Regions from separate parts of the Fructobacillus cardui genome, predicted to be linked through region 2. Evidence: predicted binding sites of a transcription regulator. Region 2 holds the regulator's gene; the other holds the start of a gene.
The links. Region 2 encodes HrcA, which represses chaperone genes, less so after heat shock. Its sites were predicted from a motif close to TTAGCACTCNNNNNNNNNGAGTGCTAA; they were not measured.
Positions count from the first base shown of each region.

Region 1: groES (co-chaperone GroES) is a predicted target of HrcA. The motif match lies at 5,012-5,038, and genes of this name have one in related genera.

Region 1 covers NZ_CAUZLS010000004.1:116,007-124,046, forward strand. The annotation lists gene tsaD (tRNA (adenosine(37)-N6)-threonylcarbamoyltransferase complex transferase subunit TsaD) at 1-801, shown strand, start outside; gene AABI20_RS05005 (redox-sensing transcriptional repressor Rex) at 895-1,542, shown strand; gene AABI20_RS05010 (lipid II:glycine glycyltransferase FemX) at 1,547-2,587, shown strand; gene AABI20_RS05015 (Cof-type HAD-IIB family hydrolase) at 2,653-3,498, shown strand; gene AABI20_RS05020 (FUSC family protein) at 3,575-4,060, opposite strand; gene AABI20_RS05025 (nitroreductase family protein) at 4,149-4,889, shown strand; gene groES (co-chaperone GroES) at 5,064-5,348, shown strand; gene groL (chaperonin GroEL) at 5,419-7,041, shown strand; gene AABI20_RS05040 (DUF3290 domain-containing protein) at 7,181-7,624, shown strand; gene AABI20_RS05045 (DUF421 domain-containing protein) at 7,621-8,040, shown strand, end outside.
Region 2 covers NZ_CAUZLS010000002.1:220,887-228,926, reverse strand. The annotation lists gene AABI20_RS03230 (DnaJ C-terminal domain-containing protein) at 1-505, opposite strand, end outside; gene dnaK (molecular chaperone DnaK) at 587-2,434, opposite strand; gene grpE (nucleotide exchange factor GrpE) at 2,534-3,139, opposite strand; gene hrcA (heat-inducible transcriptional repressor HrcA) at 3,158-4,189, opposite strand; gene ribF (riboflavin biosynthesis protein RibF) at 4,383-5,339, opposite strand; gene truB (tRNA pseudouridine(55) synthase TruB) at 5,387-6,316, opposite strand; gene AABI20_RS03200 (aminotransferase class I/II-fold pyridoxal phosphate-dependent enzyme) at 6,436-7,623, opposite strand; gene AABI20_RS03195 (aminotransferase class I/II-fold pyridoxal phosphate-dependent enzyme) at 7,910-8,040, opposite strand, start outside.

The DNA of each region.
Region 1 (8,040 bases), on a different contig from region 2:
GTGACCTACGGCCCAGGATTGGTTGGCTCCTTGTTAGTTGGCTTGATGGGGGCGAAAACCTTTGCAATGGCCCATGACCTGCCGCTGATTCCGGTCAACCACTTGGCTGGTCACATTGCTGCCGCTAATTTTAACCAGCCAATTGTCTTTCCGGCTTTGGCATTGATGGTTTCCGGTGGCCATACGGAATTGGTCTTGATGGAAGAACCCAATGATTTTCATATTCTGGGTGAGACCTTTGACGATGCGGCCGGTGAATCCTATGATAAAGTTGGTCGGTTGCTGAATTTGCCATATCCTGCTGGGAAGGCAATTGATGAATTGGCTCATAAGGGGCAGGTCACCATCGATTTTCCGCAGGCGATGGCCAAAGAGGCAGGTTATGACTTTTCATTTTCCGGTTTAAAATCAGCGGTCATCAACCAAGTTCATAACGCCGAGCAACGTGGTGAAACGATCAAGGAAGAGGACCTTGCGGCTTCTTTCCAGGCTGCGGTGATTAAGGCACTGGTTGGTCGCACAAAACGGGCCTTGACTGATTTTCCAGTGAAGTCGCTGGTTCTAGCTGGTGGCGTCGCTGCTAACAGCGGATTGCGTGCTGCGTTAACTGATTTAATGGCTGATTTTCCTGCCGTTGACTTTATCCCAGTACCCAAGCAGTATACTGGCGATAATGCAGCCATGATTGGCGCAGCGGGCTATTGGAACTACCAAGACAAGATTTTTTCTGATCTTGATTTGAACACAAATCCTGGCCTTGATTTTCCATTAGCAGACCTCAACCAGCAGGATAATGAATAAAAATATTTGTGAAAAATGAGCGAATAGATAGGAAAAACCACAATCTATGCTATAATAAATATAATTTAGTTCACAAAGTGAAATGGAGACGCCATGGACGAGCAAGCAAAGATTCCACGAGCAACCGCCAAGCGGTTGCCCATCTACTACCGTTATTTAACGTTTTTAAATGATGCCGGCACCAACCGGATTTCTTCTGCTGAATTGGCTGAAGCAACCAAGTTTGATGCGGCAACAATTCGCCGTGATTTTTCATATTTTGGTGCTTTAGGCAAACGTGGCTATGGTTACGACGTTGAGGCCTTGTTAGAATTTTTTGCCAAGGTTTTGGACCAAAATTCATTGATTAACGTGGCTTTGATTGGGGTTGGCCATTTGGGCCAGGCTCTTTTGAACTTCAACTTCCACCAATCGTCAAACATGCGGATTGCCGCTGCCTTTGATATTAATGAAAACCGGGGCAAGATTTTGTCTGGGGTACCAATTTACGACATGAATGAATTGGAAGAGCAAATCAAAGCCCAACGGATTAACATCGCCATCTTGACGGTACCACAAGGTGTTGCCCAGGAAATTACGGACACCTTGGTAGCCGCTGGGGTCAAGGGGATTATGAATTTCACGCCGTTGCGGGTTTCCGTACCAAAGGGTGTTCGGGTTCAAAACGTTGATTTGACTAACGAACTCCAAACGTTGGTTTATTTTATTCAGAACTACGCCTCAATTACGACGGGAAAGTAAGGATATGACGGTCTTAGATTTAACACAGCCAAGTCAGGTACAAAGATACCAAGACTTTGTTAGGACAGCGGCTAAAGGCCAAGTGACCCAGGACCCACTCTGGGGTGATTTGAAGGCTAATTGGGGCCACTTATACCTCTATCATGAAAATCAGGATGGCGACATTGATGCCGCAATGGCGGTCTTGACTGTTGAAGCCGTACCTGGAAAATTGTTGGCATATTGCCCAAAGGGACCTGTTGCTGACGTGACCAACGTTGGCTTGGTTAAGGAATTGGTTCAAGAAGCGTTGGCTAATTTGCCAGAAAACGTCTTTTTGGTTCGAATGGATCCGGAAGTGCTCTACAACCAAGACTTGGATCAGGCTTACCAAGATGCTGGCTTTGTGACCCGGAATGTTAAAGTCGAGAATATGCATGGCAACATTCAACCACGTAAAAACGTGATTTTGTTCTATGATGGTCGAGGCGAAGGGGCACAACCAATCACTGATGAAGCCAGTTTGATGAAGCACTTCAAAAGCGATTACCGCAATCAAATTCGGCGGGCCATCAAGGATGGGGTCACCGTTACCTCTGGTCGTAGTAAGGAAGACATTGAGGCTTTCTATAAGACCTATACGATGATGGCCAAGGCTCAGGGAATCACCCACCGGCCAATCGAATACTTCTACCGCATGCAAGAACTGTGGGTTGATTCTGATTTGTTCCGGGTTTTCTTGGCACATTATGACGGCCAAGTGATTGCGGCTGGAATTGGCTTTGGTTACGGGGAAAAGATTTGGTATATGTATGCCGGATCAAACCGTGAATTTGCCAAGCACTATGGTCCCTACCTCGTGCAGTGGGAAATGCTGAAGTGGGGGCTTTCCTTAGGGAAGGTTGCTTATGATTTCGGCGGTGTTGGCGAATTTGACCACACTGACGGTCTTTATAAGTTTAAGCACGGCTTTGCCTACCATGACCCACAGGTTGCCTATATTGGGGAGCTGGATTGGGTTGTCGACCAGGTAGCCTATCAAAAATACTTAGAACAATTTGCCTAGCCGATGATGGTAGCCCCTAGTTGTGTGAACTAGTCGACTAGCAAACAAGACAAGAAAGGCATCCAATGACCATTAAAATGATTGCATCCGATATGGATGGTACGTTTTTATCCGGTGAAGATAGTTACGATCAAGAACACTTTGCCCGGGTTTTGTCACAATTAAAGGAAAAAGGCGTGCGCTTTGTCGCGGCCTCCGGTCGACAAGTGGCCAATTTAAAGGAGCTTTTTGAGCCGATGGCCGCTTATGGCTTGTTAGACCAAATCGATTTTGTCGGTTCCAACGGGTCGGTGGTAACAACACCAGGCCAAGAATTGTACGCGGTCTATCTGACACCAGAACAGATTCGTAAGGTGATTGATTGGAATGCTTTAAATCCCCAATCAGCCGACAATGTGATTGTTTTAGCTGGTGTCAACGGGACCTATATTTCCAACCACGTCAGCCAAGAGTTTAAGGAAATGCTGTCGATGTTCTATCCGAATGTTGTTCAAGTTGAAAAACTTTTGAAGATTGATGATAAGATTTTAGGTGTTTCTTTCGTCTGGCCTCATGAAGAGGTCCAGGAACACGTTCAACAATTGGAAGAGGTTTTTGGCGAAGAAGTCCACGTCACTGGTTCTGGCTTTGGATCTGTTGATGTTTTGCCAAAGGGTGTCGATAAGGCGGCGGCCTTGGAAGTTCTCCAAGATTATTACAACGTCACGGATAATGAAGTGATGGTCTTTGGTGATAACACTAATGATTTGGAAATGCTGGCGAAGTATGACAACTCTTACCTGATGCCAAATGCCATGCCATTAATGCACGATGTCCATAAGCGTTTGGCGTTAAAGACAAACGTTCAGGATGGTGTGTTGGCAACCATTGAAAGTGAATTGCAACTCGATAATCAAGTTGAAATGGATTAAAAAAAGACTCGCTGAGTCTTTTTTTCTTGCCTATTAAATTGTATTTGCTGTCGGACACTTAGACCGAAAGATATGTTTAATTGGTTTCCTGTTCTGGGATACCAAAATAATTAACGCCGATAGCAAACAAAACACCAATAAAGGTATCAACGATTCGTAAGAAGACGTAGTCGATGGTGGCATCCATTGGGATGGTCAAAGCAATCAACAAGAGGGCTGCGAGACCACCGACAATTCCTAGACTACAGTTTAAAGCGTTGAGAATAACAATCGTGCAGATAACAAAAATTGGGATAATGACGATTGGCATCCAACTATTGTGGTGTGTAAATTCTCGGATCAAAAAGTAAAGTAGCGAGAAGAAACCACCAACACTATTTGATAGTAAACGAATTTTGGCGAATTGAATGGTATTGTCCCAATCTTCTCGAAGGGCGAAGACGGCCGCCAGGGCGGGAACAGACGCTGGTCGGTCAACAAAGTGGTAAACGAGTAAGACCAACATCACAACAATGGCGGTTTTCACGGTCCGCATGCCGACGTGGATCTGTAACTTTTTCATGGGGTGCTCCTATTTTATTGATAGTATTTAGCGTATCATAGATAGTAAGATAAAGGTAATGATTGTCCAATCAGTGAGGTAAAACATGATTAAAAATCCAGTACTTGATCAATTACATGATCACCAATCAATCCGTTCTTTCTCCGATCGGCCAGTGACCGATGAGGAAGTCGAAGCAATTTTCTCTGCAGCCCTTGCCGGACCGAATATGCAAAACTTTCAGCCAGTCACTTTTATTGAAATCACCGACCAAGACCTCAAGAGGCGGGTCACTGAAAAGGTGAAGATGAAGTACATCGAAAATGCCACTCGGTATTTTGTTGTTACCGTCGATTGGCACAAGGTTTTGTTAAATCAGGACGCTGAAACCCGGGCCATTATGGAAGAACGAATCCAGCACTACCAATATTTGGAGGGCGGTATTGTTTCAGCTTCGATTGCCTTAGGTCGTGCTCAGGTGGCGGCTGAATCGCTTGGAATCGGTTCTGTCACAATGGCAGGTGCAATGGGCGCCTTTGAACTCTATGAAAAGGAATTGGACTTGCCAAAGTACGTTAAGCCAATTATGGGCTTTTCACTTGGCTACCCTAATCCAAAACCAGGCGTCAAACCTAAGTTGCCATTGGCTGGTTCATTGATGAAGGACCATTACGATGACGACCAAATGAAGGCTGCCATTGAGGAATATGATCAAACGATGGCCACTTACTTTAAGGGGCGGGATATTGATTCCAATTGGACGAAGCATAACGCCTCTTTGTTAACGAAGGGTGCTGCGAACACTGCCCTATCTCAATACCCTCATGATAAGGGACTTGATTTAAAATAAAATAAAGATGTATAAAAAGTCGTGCAAGCTCTATTGATGGAGGCCTTGACCGGCTTTTCTTTTGCATAAAACGAATTTCACTGTGTTGACAAATAGGTCTTAGGTGCTATACTAAAGTCAGATTAGCACTCGATGTGTACGAGTGCTAAAAATAACAAACGGAGGTTGTGATTCATGTTAAAGCCCTTAGGAGACCGCGTGGTCGTCAGTGTTGCAGAACAAAGTGAAAAGACAGTGGGTGGCATTGTCTTAGCCGCTAATACGCAAGAAAAGCCAGTAACCGGTAAGGTTGTGGCAACAGGGAGTGGCTTGGTGGCTAATTCAGGCCAGAAGCTGGACATGACAGTCAAAGAAGGAGACCAGGTTTTGTTTGACAAGTTTGCTGGTCAGGAATTGACTTATGATGGTCAATCATACTTGGCTCTCCATGAAAAAGATATTATCGCCATCGTTGATTAAACAATAATTACAAGACAATTAGCACAAATAATGATGATTTCAATCAGTTTTGGTTAAAGGAGTAGGGAAAATGGCAAAAGAATTGAAGTTTGCGGAAGACGCTCGCTCAAAGATGAAGGTCGGAGTTGACAAGTTGGCCGACACTGTTAAAACAACAATTGGACCAAAGGGTCGTAACGTTGTTTTGGAAGAATCTTATGGTTCGCCAATTATTACAAATGATGGGGTCACAATTGCTAAGGCGATTGAATTAGAGGACCACTTTGAAAACATGGGTGCCAAGTTGGTTGCTGAAGTTGCTTCAAAAACTAATGACATTGCGGGTGATGGTACCACTACTGCCACCGTTTTGACTCAAGCGATTGTTGGCGAAGGGCTTAAGAACGTGACGGCTGGTGCTAACCCTGTTGGCATTCGAACGGGTATTGAAAAGGCAACGGCAGCGGCTGTTGCGAAGTTACATGAGATGTCTCACACGGTTTCAACGAAGGACGAGATTGCTCAAATTGCCTCAATTTCAGCAGCCAGCGATGAAGTTGGTTCTTTGATTGCTGAAGCAATGGAAAAGGTTGGTAACGATGGTGTGATTACTATCGAAGAATCAAAGGGAATTGAAACCACTTTGAACGTTGTCGAAGGAATGCAATTTGACCGTGGCTACATGTCACAGTACATGGTTACTGATAACGAAAAGATGGAAGCTAATTTGGACAACCCTTACATCTTGATCACGGACAAGAAGATTGGTAATATCCAAGATATCTTGCCTGTCTTGCAACAAGTTGTGGAACAGGGGCGGGCAATGTTAATTATCGCAGATGACATTACTGGCGAAGCTTTGCCAACTTTGGTTTTGAACAAGATGCGTGGCACCTTTAACGTTGTTGCTGTGAAGGCACCTGGCTTTGGTGATCGTCGTAAGGCCATGTTGGAAGATATCGCTATCTTAACTGGTGGTACGGTTGTTACGGATGACCTTGGTTTGAACTTGAAGGATGTGACTATCGAACAATTGGGTCAAGCCAATAAGGTCAATATCACCAAGGATAATACCACCGTTGTCGAAGGTGCCGGTGACAAGGCAGCCGTGAAGGAACGGGTTGACTTGATTAAGCAACAAATTGCCGACAGCACTTCAGAATTTGACAAGGAGAAGTTGCAAGAACGTTTGGCAAAGTTGGCCGGCGGTGTGGCTGTCATTAATGTTGGGGCTGCTACTGAAACGGAATTGAAGGAACGTAAGTACCGAATTGAGGATGCTTTGAACGCTACTCGAGCTGCCGTTGAAGAAGGCTTTGTTGCTGGTGGTGGAACGGCTTTGGTGAACGCCATGGCTGCCGCTGCTGCCGTTGAAGCAACAGGCGACGTGGCTACGGGGGTTAAGACCGTTGTGGCTGCTCTTGAAGCCCCAGTTCGTCAAATCGCTGAAAACGCTGGCTTGGAAGGTTCTGTGATTGTTAACAAGTTAAAGGAACAACCTGAAGGAACTGGTTACAATGCCAAGACTGATGAATGGGTTGATATGGTCAAGGCTGGAATCGTTGATCCAACCAAGGTCACACGTTCTGCTTTGCAAAATGCTGCCTCTGTTTCAGCCTTGTTGTTGACGACGGAAGCCGTAGTTGCTGAATCGCCTAAGGAAGACGCATCAATGCCTGCCGCTGGTGCTCCAAGCATGCCAGGCATGATGTAAACTGAGCGCATTTCTGCTAAAAATGTTTTGAATAAGTGCTAAAGAAGGAAGTAGTCCAATTTGGATTACTTTTTTTTTCTAAAAAAATCAGCTGGACCGATGGCTGCCTTGTGCTAGAATAAAGTAACGGAGGGAACTTATGACGTTTTATAGTGTTGATTATTTAACCAAGCAAAATAACTTAACCAATACCGTTGTGATCTTGCTGGTGGCCTTGACCTTTGTTCTTTTGGCTGTTGGTTTGGTAGCAACTTTTCGCCATCGCTTTAATACGCGTTATCGCGATTTGACGATTATTGCCTTTTTATTTTTTGTTTTTTTCGCGGGCGTTCAGTTTACTGATTTGCAAAACACAAATATTAGAAATTCACAGCAAAGTCAGATGACGGCCTTTATTAAAAACTACGTTAAGGCACAGCATGTTAAAACCGACGACGTTTACTTTAATTCGACTTCGTTTGTTGATGGCATGATTGCTAAAGAAGGCAAGAATTATTACCAAATTGGCCTTTCAAAAGATGGCCAGTCCTATACCCGGACTCAGGTTTATTTGGTTAATGCGAATGTGGAGGTACAACGATGAGTTTTTACTTACCGATTATTTTAAAGTTGGGCATCGGCCTGATTGCCTTGATCGTTCAAATTAATATTTTTGGAAAAGGGAATTTGGCCCCATCAAATGCCTTAGACCAAGTTCAAAACTATGTTTTAGGTGGTATCATTGGAGGAACCATTTATACGGCAACGATTACCGTTTTTCAGTTCATTATCGTGCTGGTCATCTGGACGCTTTGGGTCATGATTTTGAAGTTCTTAAAGGAACACAATCACTTGGCCAAAAAGATTATTGATGGCACGCCAAAGGTCGTAATTGACCGTGGCCAGATTGATGTTGATGCTGTCGTGATGGCCGGCCAGTCGGCTTCTGATTTGATGTTTAAGCTCCGAGAGCAAGAAGTCTACGATGTTTCTAAAGTGAAGCGGGCCGTGATTGAACAA
Region 2 (8,040 bases):
AACGCATCTGCTGACCACTTTCAACGCCGGCAGGCACCTTCACCTTGACCTCGTGCTGTGAACGGTCGGCCTGTGAACGCGTATACTTAACGTTCTTTTCAGTTCCAAAAATGGCTTCCTCAAAGGTCAAATGCATCCTGTACTGGAGGTCACGACCCTTACGTGGTGCATTGGGATCCTGGAATCCGCCACCAAACATCTGAGAGAAGATATCGCCCAAATCAGAAAAGTCGCCGAAACCGCCCTGAGCACCACCGAAGCCTCCTTGACCCCCAAAGCCTCCTTGGGCACCTGCAGCACCAAATTGGTCATACTGCTGGCGCTTTTGTGGGTCACCAAGCGTTTCAAAGGCTTCCTGAACTTCCTTATACTTGTCCTCAGCCCCTGGTTCATGGTTCAAATCGGGGTGGTACTTCTTTGAAAGTTTGCGATATGCTTTTTTAATTTCATCTTGACTGGCTGTCTTAGAAACCCCAAGACGGTCGTAAAATTCAGTGTTATTCACAAGCGGACTCCTTTGATTCAAATATGTACGGACCGAGCCGCAGCTGGTCCATTTTATCAGTTTTTACTGGCAAAGAAAAGATTACTTCTTGTCGTCTGGGTTAACTTCTTCGAAGTCACCATCAACAGTGTTGTCATCCTTCTTAGCACCTTCGGCACCACCCTGTGCTTCTTGGGCTTGTTGTGCTTGCTGGTACAACTTTGTTGCCAATTCAGTAGCTACCTTTTGCAAGTCGTCTGTCTTGGCCTTCAAATCAGTCAAGTCAGCGTCTTCGGCAGCAGCATCTTCCTTAGCCTTCTTCAAAGCATCCAAGGCATCTTGTGTTGGCTTCTTGTCGTCATCTGACAACTTGTCGCCAACTTCTTCCAACGTCTTTTCAGTCTGGAAAATCAATTGGTCGGCGTTATTACGCGTTTCAACTGCTTCCTTCTTCTTGTTGTCGGCTTCTTCGTTTGCCTTGGCGTCGTTCATCATCTTTTCGATTTCTTCGTCAGACAAACCACCGGCAGCTTGGATAGTAATCTTTTGTTCCTTTTGCGTTCCCAAATCCTTAGCAGAAACGTTCACGATACCGTTACGGTCGATATCAAACGTCACTTCGATTTGTGGGACACCACGCTTTGCGGCAGGAATGTCAGACAATTGGAACCGACCCAAAGTCTTGTTATCAGCGGCCATTGAACGTTCACCTTGCAAAACGTGAATATCAACAGCTGGCTGGTTGTCTTCTGCAGTTGAGAAGACTTGCGACTTTGAAGTTGGAATGGTCGTGTTACGATCAATCAACTTCGTGAAGACGCCGCCCATGGTTTCAATACCAAGTGACAAAGGCGTAACATCCAACAAAACAACGTCCTTAACATCCCCAGTAATCACACCACCTTGAACAGCAGCACCCAAGGCAACGGCTTCATCAGGATTGATTGAGTGGTTTGGTTCCTTACCAGTCATCTTCTTCACTGATTCTTGGACAGCAGGGATACGAGTTGAACCACCATTCAAGATTACTTCATCAATGTCATTAAATGACAAGCCAGCATCCTTCAAGGCGTTCATTACGGGTGCTTCGGCCTTCTTAACCAAATCAGCTGTCAATTCGTTGAACTTTGCTCGAGTCAAAGAAGTTTGCAAGTGCAAAGGTCCTTGGTCGCCAGAAGCGATAAATGGCAAATCGATTTGTGCTTCAGTTGCTGAAGACAAAGTCTTCTTAGCACTTTCAGCGGCATCCTTCAAACGTTGCAAAGCCAACTTATCTTGCTTCAAGTCGATGCCGTTTTCCTTCTTGAATTCATCAGCCAAGTAGTCGATAATCTTAGCATCGAAGTCATCACCGCCAAGGTGTGTGTCACCATTTGTTGACAAAACTTCAAAGACACCATCACCTAATTCAAGGACAGAAACATCAAATGTTCCTCCACCAAGGTCATAAACCAAAATCTTTTCATCCTTGTCCAACTTGTCCATTCCATAAGCCAAAGCAGCAGCCGTTGGTTCGTTGATGATTCGTTCGACTTCCAAACCGGCAATCTTACCGGCATCCTTGGTAGCTTGACGTTGAGCATCGTTAAAGTATGCAGGAACCGTGATAACGGCCTTGTCTACCTTTTCACCCAAGTAGTCTTCTGCATAGCCCTTGATGTACTGCAAAACCATGGCTGAGATTTCTTGTGGTGTGTAATCTTTACCATCAACGGTTACCTTGTAACCTGCTTCACCCATGTGAGACTTGATTGATGAAATCGTGTCTGGGTTTGTGATTGCTTGACGCTTAGCAACGTCACCAACCTGGGTCTCCCCATTCTTAAATGACACAACTGAAGGTGTCGTACGACCACCATCAGGGTTTGTAATAATCTTTGGCTTACCACCTTCCAAAACGGCAACAGCTGAGTTAGTAGTTCCTAAATCAATTCCGATAATCTTTGACATAGTATATCGACCCTTCCTATTTTTTAAATCATATTCTTAAGCTTTTTAAGGTGTGGTGCCAAAGGGCTGAGTCACCAAATATTTGCTATTTCGCAAATGTTATTTTGCCACTGCGACCATCGCTGGACGAATGACGCGATCTTGAAGGACATAACCCTTTTGCAAGACCGTCGCCACTTGATCGGCCTTAATTTTGCCTTCTGCCGGCACAGATTGAACACCTTGCATGGTATTTGGATCAAAGGCATCACCAACTTGGCCGACTTCTTGAATACCATTGGTTGTCAACGCCTGCTTCAAAGTCTTCAACGTGATTTCAACACCCTTATGAATTTGAGCCACCTTGTCGTCATCCCCCACTTCAACTGCAAGGGCGCGTTCCAAGTTATCAACCACCGGTAAAATGGCTTCGGCTAATTTCTGGCCATCATACTTGCGAATATTTTGAATCTCACGAGCATTACGGCTTTGGATGTTTTGAATTTCAGCCTGAGCACGAAGTAATTCATCATCCTTCTTCTCAAGCGCTGCTTGCAAATCAGCTATTGGATCCACTGCTGGCTCCTCTATTGATTCTGCTTGCGTTTCTTCTGATTTGTCTTTTGCTTCTTCTTGAGTTTGGTCCGCATCAGCAAATTCCTTTGCCTCTGTTTCTTCCTCAATATCAGCTTGCTTCAAATCTTTTTCATCTTCAGACTTCGCCACGGGCGTTCCTCCTTTTGGTTAAACATATTCGAATAATTTTGTATCTAGTGCTTTGGCAAAGGTTGATAGCAACCTAGCAATCTTGGCATATGGCATCCGAATGGGACCCACTAATGCGATCACACCGCCATCATCACCACCGACCGAAAACGGTGCAGCAAGAATGGCGTAATCCTGCAAAAGCGGCGTTGGTAACTCCTGACCCAAGCGAATCATCACCGACTGTTTTTGTGTCACAGCCAATTGGCGAACCGCCTCAGGCGAGTCAAACAATTCCAAGACTGACCGTGCTTCCTTCAGGTTTAAGTAAGCGTCGTCAGCCACTTCTAAGAGGTTGAGGCGGCCACCAATGTGGACCTGTTCTTCAACCGACCGAGCCAAGACCTCCCCAAAGAGCTGCAGGAAAGCTGCCGGGCTTTCAACATTGCGTGAAAGCGTGACGGGCAACTCTTCTGAGTTCATCAGTGAAAGGACTTCTTGAACCGGTCTGCCAACCATCTGTGCATTGATATAGGCCACCATGTCCGTTAAGGACGAGACGGTCATTTCCTTTGGCAGACGGAAAGTTTGCGAAGTTACTTTGCCATCAGACGTTGCTAAGACAGCCAAAACCTGTTGCCGTTCCAGCTGAATCAGTTGGAAAGACGAGATTTTTAGGTTAACGGCTTTTGGCTTCAACACCAAGGCCGTTAATCCCGTCATGTCTGCCAATTGCCGGGCTGTTTGGCCAAGCAAATCATCCAATTCATGGAAGTTACCACGAATTTGTTGGGCAATCAGCGCAACATCTTGGTCAGAAACCTGGTCAGCCACCATTAAATGGTCAAGGTAGTAGCGGTAACCAGTTTTTGAAGGAATTCGACCAGCGGAGGTATGGAGCTTTTTAATCAGCTCAGCTTCCTCCAAGAAACTCATCTCATTGCGAATCGTTGCCGGTGAAAATTCCAAATTCAACTGATCATGTAAGGTCTTTGACCCGACCGCTCGGGCAGTCTGGGTATATTCATAAATAATCGCCGCCAAAATTAATTGCTGTCGATCAGTTAGCATCAACCCAAACCCCCTTTAATTTTGTTTAGCACTCAAAACTCTTAACTGCTAACAACTATATTATACAAAAGATTCAGAAAAATGCAAACTATTTTTAGCACTCTTTATAAACGAGTGCTAATTTTATGAAAAAATACCCATCTATCAACCTTAATAGCGATTATGTCATGGCAAAGAAAAAAGCAGATTAAAATTAATCTACTTTTTCTTGAAAGTATTCACGTGTTTTTTGTTGGTCAATCAGCAACTGGTCAACCAAGGCTTCTGCGGAATCAAACTTCACTTCATTGCGCAACTTCGCATACCACTGGACTTTCACCGGTTCCCCATAAACTTCATCGGCGAAATCAAAAAGGTTAATTTCAACTGTCACCGGTCGGTTCGCTTCAAAAGTCACATTGCGACCAATCGAGGCCATGCCATCGACCCAGCGGCCATCAACATAGGCGCTCACAGCGTAAACACCGATACCAGGCAGGAACTCAACTTCCGGCGTCCAAATATTAATCGTTGGGAAACCCAACGTCCGGCCCCGAGCATCCCCATGGACAATCAGACCGGTGGTCTCGTGAACGCGACCAAGGCTCTCTGTTACGGCAGCCAAGTTACCAGCGGCTAGGTCTTGACGGATCTGCCTTGAAGCCACCTTGACAGCTGATTTACCAAGGGCCTTCTTAGCAACCGTCAGGACATCAAAGCGACCAGCAGCATATTCAGGCAGGTGAGCCATGTCAGCTTGGTACTCCTTCTTGCCGTAACGGTGGTCAAAGCCCGCAACAACGGTATGAACCTGGAGAGGCAAAAGAATTTCCTTAATAAATTCTTCCGGATGCAAGGCCGAAAGGTGTGACGTCAATTGAAGGCAGTACACCCGATCAACGCCCAGCTTCCCTAGCAGCTGAACCTTCTGGTCCAGGGGTGTTAAATCATGCCAGGGTTGAGGCAGCTTTTTAAATACTAGGCCCGGGTAAGGGTTATAAGTCAAAACGGCCAGCGGCAATCCATTTTCGTGCGCCACCCGCGCCGCTTCCTGGATTACCTTCTGATGGCCCAAATGGACCCCGTCAAAAAAGCCCATTGCCAGCACTTGCTTACTAGTCAATTGGGGCAATTCTTTTAATGGATAATGCAAAGATATTAATTCAGTCATGGGCATATTATAGCAGAGTTTTTACTCATTCAATCACTTAGCTTGTTTCAATTTTGGGCAAAGAAATACCGCGACCGCCAGAGATCCTGGTCGGCATCAAAGGCGTAGACTGCCAGCAACCGGTCTCGGTCATACACTTGGTAGTAACCGGCATCATTTTGTGGCCAGGTACTAACTGGAATCTTTTGCCCGTTCTTGACCGCAAAGACCTCATCTTGGGTTAAGACCTTCTTTGGCCAAGCCAACACGGACTCAATGGAATGCACGTGCGTTAAGATTTTGGGATAGTCCATCGTCAACAAGTCATCGAGTGGGACGGCTTGATCGATTGTAAAACCAGAGCCAGCTATTCGCTTCAAAGCCGTCATCGTCGCGGGTAGCCCTAATTTTTGGCCAAGATCGTAAGCCAGAGTCCGAATATAAGTTCCCTTGGAAACTTGGGCCAAGAAGTCCATTTGCTGGTAAGGTTGACCTTCAACCCAGGTTAATGGGCTGGTCTGGTCGAAACGATAAATAGTCGCCTCTCGCTTGGGGAGTTCAACCTCTTCCCCCGCTCGCGCATATTCATAGAGGCGCTTGCCGTTGACCTTAACGGCCGAATAGATTGGTGGAATCTGGATAATGTCACCGGTCAAATCAGCTCGAGCTGCGTCGAGCTGCTCCTGGTCAATGGCTGCTCTCAAAGGCTGTTCTTCAACAACCGCCCCATCAGCATCCTGACTTTCCGTTGCATAACCAAAGGTCACCGTCCCCGTGTAGGTTTTTGGCCGACTTTGCAAAAGGTCAATTAACTTAGTCGCCTTCCCCAAGGCGACAACCAAAACGCCCTCCACGTTTGGATCGAGCGTCCCTGCGTGGCCAATCTTCTTCTGTCCGGTTACCCGCCGTAGTCGCGCAACCACGCCAAATGAAGTCATTTCCTTAGGCTTATTTACGACCAGCAGGCCGGATAGTTCGGGGTGCTTTTTTGTTGCCATCATTGGCCTCCATCTGTGCAATTAAAAAAACCGACCAAAGTGCGAAATGATTTCAGCCCCAAAATTTGTCCAAATTTCAGGGTTGATAGTCAAAAGCGTCTTTTTGGTCGGTTCTTATTTTACCGATTTGCACGGGCCTTTTCAATGTAGTCCCGCAATTTTGCAAAGCCGATTTCTAATTGATCTTGAGCGGTTGCATAAGAAATGCGGATATAAGCGTTCGCCTCTTTAAAGTGGGAGAAAGCTGCCCCAGGAATGACTGCAACCTTGCCCTCTTCTGCTAATTTCTCAGCAAAAGTCCAGCCATCCGTGCCAAAATCAGCCGGAATCTTGGCAAAGAGGTAAAAGGCCCCTTCGGGATCAACAACGTCAAAGCCAAGGTCTTCTAAGGCCTGCTTAGCAAAGTCTCGTCGATCTTGGTAGCTTTCCTTCATGTAGTCCAGCTCTGCTCGCGTCATCTGCAAGGCCGTCTCTGCCCCGTCTTCGATAAAGGTTGGGACGGAGTAAGTCAAAGAGCCGTGAACCTTTTGAATGTACTGCATCACACTTGCTGGGCCCAAGATAAAGCCAAGGCGGTAACCCGTCATGGCATGAGACTTTGAAAGACCATTAACAACCAATGTCTGTTCTGGCAACAACTTGCCAATTGAATAGTGGTCATGGGCATAAGTCAATTCGGAATAAATTTCATCTGAGATGACCCAAATTTGGTGTTTCTTAAAGCAAGCAGCCAGTTCTTCCAACTCCTCCTTTGAGTAAGTCACCCCTGTTGGGTTATTTGGATAGTTCAAGAGAATGGCGCGAACCGGTACCGTTGCTTGGGCCAAAGCTTCGTCAACGAGTGCCGGGGTCAACTTAAATTTATTCTTCGCCGTATCGATTGGCACCGCAACGCCATCGGCCAAGCTCAGTGAAGCAAAGTAAGAACCATAAGCAGGCTCTGGGATCAAAAGTCCCTCACCCTTCGCAATCAAGGTCTTAAAGATTGACTGCATAGCTTCCGTCACACCAACGGTCACGACAACGTTATCAATACTTGGATAATCAAGGTCGTAACGGTCCTTCATATAACCCAAAATGGCCTTACGGACGCCCGGCTCTCCCTGGGAATTTCCATAATGAGAGCGGTTGTTGTTAATGGCAGCAATCGTCGCCTCCTTGACAACGGCTGGCGTATCAAAGCCCGGCTCCCCAAAGGTCAAAAAGGTTAAGTCCTCAATTCCTGAAACTTGTCGTTGGAAGCCCAACAACTTGTCGGGGGCGATTGAAACAACCGCCTGGTTAACTGGTAAAAGTGGTTCTGTCATTTTCCTGGTTCCTTTCGTCTTGCTGGTGAAAGCAGCCATTCTCATGGCATCCATCGCACAATCCAGTCTACACGAAAATGAACTTTTTTAAAAGGATTTATGGCATTTTTATGAGATTTGCCCTCATTTATTTTTTATCTTTTGCAAATCAGCGCAAAAAAAGAACCCGCTCAATGACATGTCCCAATTTAGGGGGGCATATCGCAAATGGATTCCTTTTGTTGTACGTCGTCATGGTCGCTGTAGCCACCCATGGCAAGGCTGATTTTTTAATGAAAGCCAAGAACTAGTCAGCCAAGGCTGTCATATCTTCTGACAGTGCCTCAGCAGTCTCTTGGGCTGCACGTTGTTCGTCTACGTATGTTTTCAAGCGCTTCAGACCTTCTTGCAATTGTGCCATATCGGCTGCATAAGAAA